3 regions of the Metabacillus sediminis genome follow, and region 3 is predicted to be linked to each of the others. Evidence: a T-box and tRNA genes for the amino acid it is inferred to sense, from the RefSeq annotation. Region 3 holds a T-box; the other regions hold tRNA genes.
What was found. The T-box of region 3 lies ahead of ileS (isoleucine--tRNA ligase). A T-box ahead of a tRNA ligase gene usually reads a tRNA of that ligase, here a tRNA-Ile.

Region 1 (2,264 bases), 1.8 Mb from region 3:
AGTTTGACTGAATTCGGTAACCCGATGAGGGCCCCTAGTCCAATCAGTGCTCTACCTCCAAGACTCTCACTATGAGGCTAGCCCTAAAGCTATTTCGGAGAGAACCAGCTATCTCCAGGTTCGATTGGAATTTCTCCGCTACCCACACCTCATCCCCGCACTTTTCAACGTGCGTGGGTTCGGGCCTCCATTCAGTGTTACCTGAACTTCACCCTGGACATGGGTAGATCACCTGGTTTCGGGTCTACGACCACGTACTCAATCGCCCTATTCAGACTCGCTTTCGCTGCGGCTCCGTCTTTTCAACTTAACCTTGCACGTAATCGTAACTCGCCGGTTCATTCTACAAAAGGCACGCCATCACCCGTTAACGGGCTCTGACTACTTGTAGGCACACGGTTTCAGGATCTGTTTCACTCCCCTTCCGGGGTGCTTTTCACCTTTCCCTCACGGTACTGGTTCACTATCGGTCACTAGGGAGTATTTAGCCTTGGGAGATGGTCCTCCCTGCTTCCGACGGGATTTCTCGTGTCCCGCCGTACTCAGGATCCACTCAGGAGGGAACGAAGTTTCGACTACAGGGCTGTTACCTTCTTTGGCGGGCCTTTCCAGACCGCTTCTTCTACCCCGTTCCTTTGTAACTCCGTGTTGAGTGTCCTACAACCCCAGAAGGCAAGCCTTCTGGTTTGGGCTAATCCCGTTTCGCTCGCCGCTACTCAGGGAATCGCTATTGCTTTCTCTTCCTCCGGGTACTTAGATGTTTCAGTTCCCCGGGTCTGCCTTCCAGATCCTATGTATTCAGATCAGGATGCTGCTCCATTACGAGCAGCGGGTTTCCCCATTCGGAAATCTCCGGATCAACGCTTACTTACAGCTCCCCGAAGCATATCGGTGTTCGTACCGTCCTTCATCGGCTCCTAGTGCCAAGGCATCCACCGTGCGCCCTTTCTAACTTAACCTGATAACAGACGTTATCTTCGTTAGAGCTGAAAACAGAAGTTTTCAGACTTGATGTTCTCTTCATACGCAAGCGCAGAAGAAAATCGTAAGGTTACTTGCTTACTCGTGTGAATGTTTGACATTCATATCGTTATCTAGTTTTCAAAGAACAAGTTTTAGAGACAAAAAAAGTCTCGTTGGTGGAGCCTAGCGGGATCGAACCGCTGACCTCCTGCGTGCAAGGCAGGCGCTCTCCCAGCTGAGCTAAGGCCCCAACGAATTTCAATGTATAAAGATGGTGGGCCTAAATGGACTCGAACCATCGACCTCACGCTTATCAGGCGTGCGCTCTAACCAGCTGAGCTATAGGCCCATCAAAAAGAGAAGCAAGTTCTCTCAAAACTAAACAAAGTCGAAGTGCGTCCGTTAATGTTGCACCACATGGGTGCTGATAATTCTTCCTTAGAAAGGAGGTGATCCAGCCGCACCTTCCGATACGGCTACCTTGTTACGACTTCACCCCAATCATCTGCCCCACCTTAGGCGGCTGGCTCCCTTACGGGTTACCCCACCGACTTCGGGTGTTGCAAACTCTCGTGGTGTGACGGGCGGTGTGTACAAGGCCCGGGAACGTATTCACCGCGGCATGCTGATCCGCGATTACTAGCGATTCCGGCTTCATGCAGGCGAGTTGCAGCCTGCAATCCGAACTGAGAATGGTTTTATGGGATTCGCTTAACCTCGCGGTTTTGCAGCCCTTTGTACCATCCATTGTAGCACGTGTGTAGCCCAGGTCATAAGGGGCATGATGATTTGACGTCATCCCCACCTTCCTCCGGTTTGTCACCGGCAGTCACCTTAGAGTGCCCAACTGAATGCTGGCAACTAAGATCAAGGGTTGCGCTCGTTGCGGGACTTAACCCAACATCTCACGACACGAGCTGACGACAACCATGCACCACCTGTCACTCTGTCCCCCGAAGGGGAACCTTCTATCTCTAGAAGTGGCAGAGGATGTCAAGACCTGGTAAGGTTCTTCGCGTTGCTTCGAATTAAACCACATGCTCCACCGCTTGTGCGGGCCCCCGTCAATTCCTTTGAGTTTCAGTCTTGCGACCGTACTCCCCAGGCGGAGTGCTTAATGCGTTAGCTGCAGCACTAAAGGGCGGAAACCCTCTAACACTTAGCACTCATCGTTTACGGCGTGGACTACCAGGGTATCTAATCCTGTTCGCTCCCCACGCTTTCGCGCCTCAGCGTCAGTTACAGACCAGAGAGTCGCCTTCGCCACTGGTGTTCCTCCACATCTCTACGCATTTCACCGC
Region 2 (2,264 bases), 1.8 Mb from region 3:
CACGGTTTCAGGATCTGTTTCACTCCCCTTCCGGGGTGCTTTTCACCTTTCCCTCACGGTACTGGTTCACTATCGGTCACTAGGGAGTATTTAGCCTTGGGAGATGGTCCTCCCTGCTTCCGACGGGATTTCTCGTGTCCCGCCGTACTCAGGATCCACTCAGGAGGGAACGAAGTTTCGACTACAGGGCTGTTACCTTCTTTGGCGGGCCTTTCCAGACCGCTTCTTCTACCCCGTTCCTTTGTAACTCCGTGTTGAGTGTCCTACAACCCCAGAAGGCAAGCCTTCTGGTTTGGGCTAATCCCGTTTCGCTCGCCGCTACTCAGGGAATCGCTATTGCTTTCTCTTCCTCCGGGTACTTAGATGTTTCAGTTCCCCGGGTCTGCCTTCCAGATCCTATGTATTCAGATCAGGATGCTGCTCCATTACGAGCAGCGGGTTTCCCCATTCGGAAATCTCCGGATCAACGCTTACTTACAGCTCCCCGAAGCATATCGGTGTTCGTACCGTCCTTCATCGGCTCCTAGTGCCAAGGCATCCACCGTGCGCCCTTTCTAACTTAACCTGATAACGGAAGTTATCTTCGTTAGAGCTGAAAACAGAAGTTTTCAGACTTGATGTTCTCTTCATACGCAAGCGCAGAAGAAAATCGTAAGGTTACTTGCTTACTCGTGTGAATGTTTGACATTCATATCGTTATCTAGTTTTCAAAGAACAAGTTTTAGAGACAAAAAAAGTCTCGTTGGTGGAGCCTAGCGGGATCGAACCGCTGACCTCCTGCGTGCAAGGCAGGCGCTCTCCCAGCTGAGCTAAGGCCCCAACGAATTTCAATGTATAAAGATGGTGGGCCTAAATGGACTCGAACCATCGACCTCACGCTTATCAGGCGTGCGCTCTAACCAGCTGAGCTATAGGCCCATCAAAAAGAGAAGCAAGTTCTCTCAAAACTAAACAAAGTCGAAGTGCGTCCGTTAATGTTGCACCACATGGGTGCTGATAATTCTTCCTTAGAAAGGAGGTGATCCAGCCGCACCTTCCGATACGGCTACCTTGTTACGACTTCACCCCAATCATCTGCCCCACCTTAGGCGGCTGGCTCCCTTACGGGTTACCCCACCGACTTCGGGTGTTGCAAACTCTCGTGGTGTGACGGGCGGTGTGTACAAGGCCCGGGAACGTATTCACCGCGGCATGCTGATCCGCGATTACTAGCGATTCCGGCTTCATGCAGGCGAGTTGCAGCCTGCAATCCGAACTGAGAATGGTTTTATGGGATTCGCTTAACCTCGCGGTTTTGCAGCCCTTTGTACCATCCATTGTAGCACGTGTGTAGCCCAGGTCATAAGGGGCATGATGATTTGACGTCATCCCCACCTTCCTCCGGTTTGTCACCGGCAGTCACCTTAGAGTGCCCAACTGAATGCTGGCAACTAAGATCAAGGGTTGCGCTCGTTGCGGGACTTAACCCAACATCTCACGACACGAGCTGACGACAACCATGCACCACCTGTCACTCTGTCCCCCGAAGGGGAACCTTCTATCTCTAGAAGTGGCAGAGGATGTCAAGACCTGGTAAGGTTCTTCGCGTTGCTTCGAATTAAACCACATGCTCCACCGCTTGTGCGGGCCCCCGTCAATTCCTTTGAGTTTCAGTCTTGCGACCGTACTCCCCAGGCGGAGTGCTTAATGCGTTAGCTGCAGCACTAAAGGGCGGAAACCCTCTAACACTTAGCACTCATCGTTTACGGCGTGGACTACCAGGGTATCTAATCCTGTTCGCTCCCCACGCTTTCGCGCCTCAGCGTCAGTTACAGACCAGAGAGTCGCCTTCGCCACTGGTGTTCCTCCACATCTCTACGCATTTCACCGCTACACGTGGAATTCCACTCTCCTCTTCTGTACTCAAGTCCTCCAGTTTCCAATGACCCTCCCCGGTTGAGCCGGGGGCTTTCACATCAGACTTAAAAGACCGCCTGCGCGCGCTTTACGCCCAATAATTCCGGACAACGCTTGCCACCTACGTATTACCGCGGCTGCTGGCACGTAGTTAGCCGTGGCTTTCTGGTTAGGTACCGTCAAGGTGCGGGCAGTGACTCCCGCACTTGTTCTTCCCTAACAACAGAGCTTTACGATCCGAAAACCTTCATCACTCACGCGGCGTTGCTCCGTCAGACTTTCGTCCATTGCGGAAGATTCCCTACTGCTGCCTCCCGTAGGAGTCTGGGCCGTGTCTCAGTCCCAGTGTGGCCGATCACCCTCTCAGG
Region 3 (2,264 bases):
TCACTCAGACTGGATGCGGTGATAGCGGCTATATATGGAATCTCAAGACAGAAAGTGCAGCCGCTTTTGCAGGCAGGACAAGTTAAAGTAAATTGGCGTACTGCGGAGCAGGGATCGATGGAATGCCAGGAAGGCGACAGAATTTCAGTAAGAGGGTTCGGCCGCAGCAAAGTGACAGAGATTTTAGGACGCACGAAAAAAGATAAAATCAGACTTCTTTACGGCAGGCAAAAATAATCTTGAATTTTGGAGGATTTGCCCCATAATTGCCGAATAATGAATTATAATGGTATGCAGGAGTGCAAACGATACATATGGAGGTGGCCTTTGTGCCTTTAACACCGCTTGATATTCATAATAAGGAATTTAATAAAGGATTCCGCGGTTATGACGAAGATGAAGTAAACGAATTTTTGGATCAGGTTATTAAAGATTATGAAATGGTGCTCCGTGATAAAAAGGAATTCGAAACCCGTGTTGCAGAGATGGAAGAAAGGCTGAGCCACTATACGGTCATCGAAGAGACATTAAATAAATCGATCCTGATTGCACAGGAAACCGCTGAAGAAGTAAAGCGCAACGCTCAAAAGGAATCAAAGCTTATAATTAAAGAAGCAGAAAAGAATGCTGACCGCATCATCAATGAATCTCTTTCAAAATCCCGCAAGGTAGCGATGGAAATTGAAGAGCTGAAAAAACAGTCCAAAGTGTTCCGGACGCGATTCCAAATGCTGATTGAAGCACAGCTGGATCTTTTGAAAAATGATGATTGGGATCATCTTCTTGAGTATGAAGTGGACAGCATTTATACAGGTGAAGAAGAAGAAGCTAAATACCGTTCTTGACTTTTTCATGGCAATTCGCATATAATTTGAGCACAATCAAAATATGACTCGACGATGACAGGGAAAGTAGTCTGAATGAACCCTTTACGAAGCGAACCGGGGATGGTGGGAGCCCGGCTAAAGAATTCAGATGAAGATCACCCTTGAGTTCCTTCCTGAAATGAACGAGTAAGGAGGGCGCCTCATTCCCGATAAGAATGCTTAAGTGGATGTGTTTTTGCATCTATAAGGGTGGTACCGCGTGGAGCAAGCCTTCTCGTCCCTTTCCAGGGATGAGAAGGCTTTTTTGTATTTTTCAGATTCAATTTTGATTTTTCAATACAAACCGCTTGTCCAGGTTATTAAAAAGTGCCTACACATAGGAGGAAAAAGAATGGATTACAAAGATACGCTGCTCATGCCTAAAACAGAATTTCCGATGCGCGGAAATTTACCAAAGCGTGAACCTGAAATGCAGGAAAAATGGGAAAAGATGAATATTTATAAAATGGTTCAGGAGCATACAAAAGACCGCCCGCTCTTCATCCTGCACGATGGACCTCCATATGCAAACGGAGATATTCACATGGGCCACGCTCTAAATAAAATCCTTAAGGATTTTATCGTCCGCTACAAATCCATGAGCGGCTACAATGCCCCTTATGTACCCGGCTGGGACACGCACGGTCTTCCGATTGAAACAGCATTGACGAAAAATAAAAAAGTAAACCGAAAGGAAATGTCTGTTGCCGAATTCCGCAAGCTTTGCGAAGAGTATGCATGGGAGCAGATCAATGGCCAGCGGGAGCAATTTAAACGTTTAGGAGTAAGGGGAGATTGGGATAATCCATACGTAACCCTGCAACCTGAATATGAAGCACAGCAAATCCTTGTATTTGGCGAAATGGCTAAAAAAGGGTACATCTATAAAGGCAAAAAGCCAGTATACTGGTCTCCGTCCAGCGAATCAGCTCTTGCTGAAGCGGAGATTGAATATCAGGATAAAAAATCTCCTTCCATCTTTGTTGCTTTTGACGTAGCAGATGGAAAAGGCGTGCTTGAAGAAGATGAAAAAATCATCATCTGGACTACAACTCCTTGGACCATTCCGGCAAACCTGGGAATCGCTGTCCATCCTGACCTGGAGTACAGTGTAGTCCGTGCAAACGGATCAAAATATGTCATCGCATCAGAGCTTCTTCATTCCGTAGCAAAAGAGCTGGAATGGGAAAATCATGAACTTGTACGTACGATTAAAGGGAAAGAGATGGAAAGAATCTCTGCAAAGCATCCGATTTACGGAAGAGAATCCCTCGTTGTGCTCGGCGACCACGTTACGACTGATGCAGGAACAGGCTGCGTTCATACCGCTCCAGGGCATGGGGAGGATGACTTCATCGTAGGTCAGAAATACGGACTGGATGTTCTTTGCCCAGTGGA

Region 1: it encodes a tRNA-Ile, which carries the amino acid that the T-box ahead of ileS (isoleucine--tRNA ligase) is inferred to sense. The anticodon was not compared.
Region 2: it encodes a tRNA-Ile, which carries the amino acid that the T-box ahead of ileS (isoleucine--tRNA ligase) is inferred to sense. The anticodon was not compared.

What each region holds. Positions count from the first base shown of each region.
Region 1 covers NZ_CP147407.1:39,194-41,457, reverse strand. The annotation lists rRNA gene WCV65_RS00205 (23S ribosomal RNA) at 1-959, opposite strand, end outside; tRNA gene WCV65_RS00200 (tRNA-Ala) at 1,138-1,213, opposite strand; tRNA gene WCV65_RS00195 (tRNA-Ile) at 1,236-1,312, opposite strand; rRNA gene WCV65_RS00190 (16S ribosomal RNA) at 1,406-2,264, opposite strand, start outside.
Region 2 covers NZ_CP147407.1:15,283-17,546, reverse strand. The annotation lists rRNA gene WCV65_RS00080 (23S ribosomal RNA) at 1-565, opposite strand, end outside; tRNA gene WCV65_RS00075 (tRNA-Ala) at 744-819, opposite strand; tRNA gene WCV65_RS00070 (tRNA-Ile) at 842-918, opposite strand; rRNA gene WCV65_RS00065 (16S ribosomal RNA) at 1,012-2,264, opposite strand, start outside.
Region 3 covers NZ_CP147407.1:1,790,199-1,792,462, forward strand. The annotation lists gene WCV65_RS09445 (RNA-binding protein) at 1-237, shown strand, start outside; gene WCV65_RS09450 (DivIVA domain-containing protein) at 330-845, shown strand; T-box leader at 891-1,112, shown strand; gene ileS (isoleucine--tRNA ligase) at 1,219-2,264, shown strand, end outside.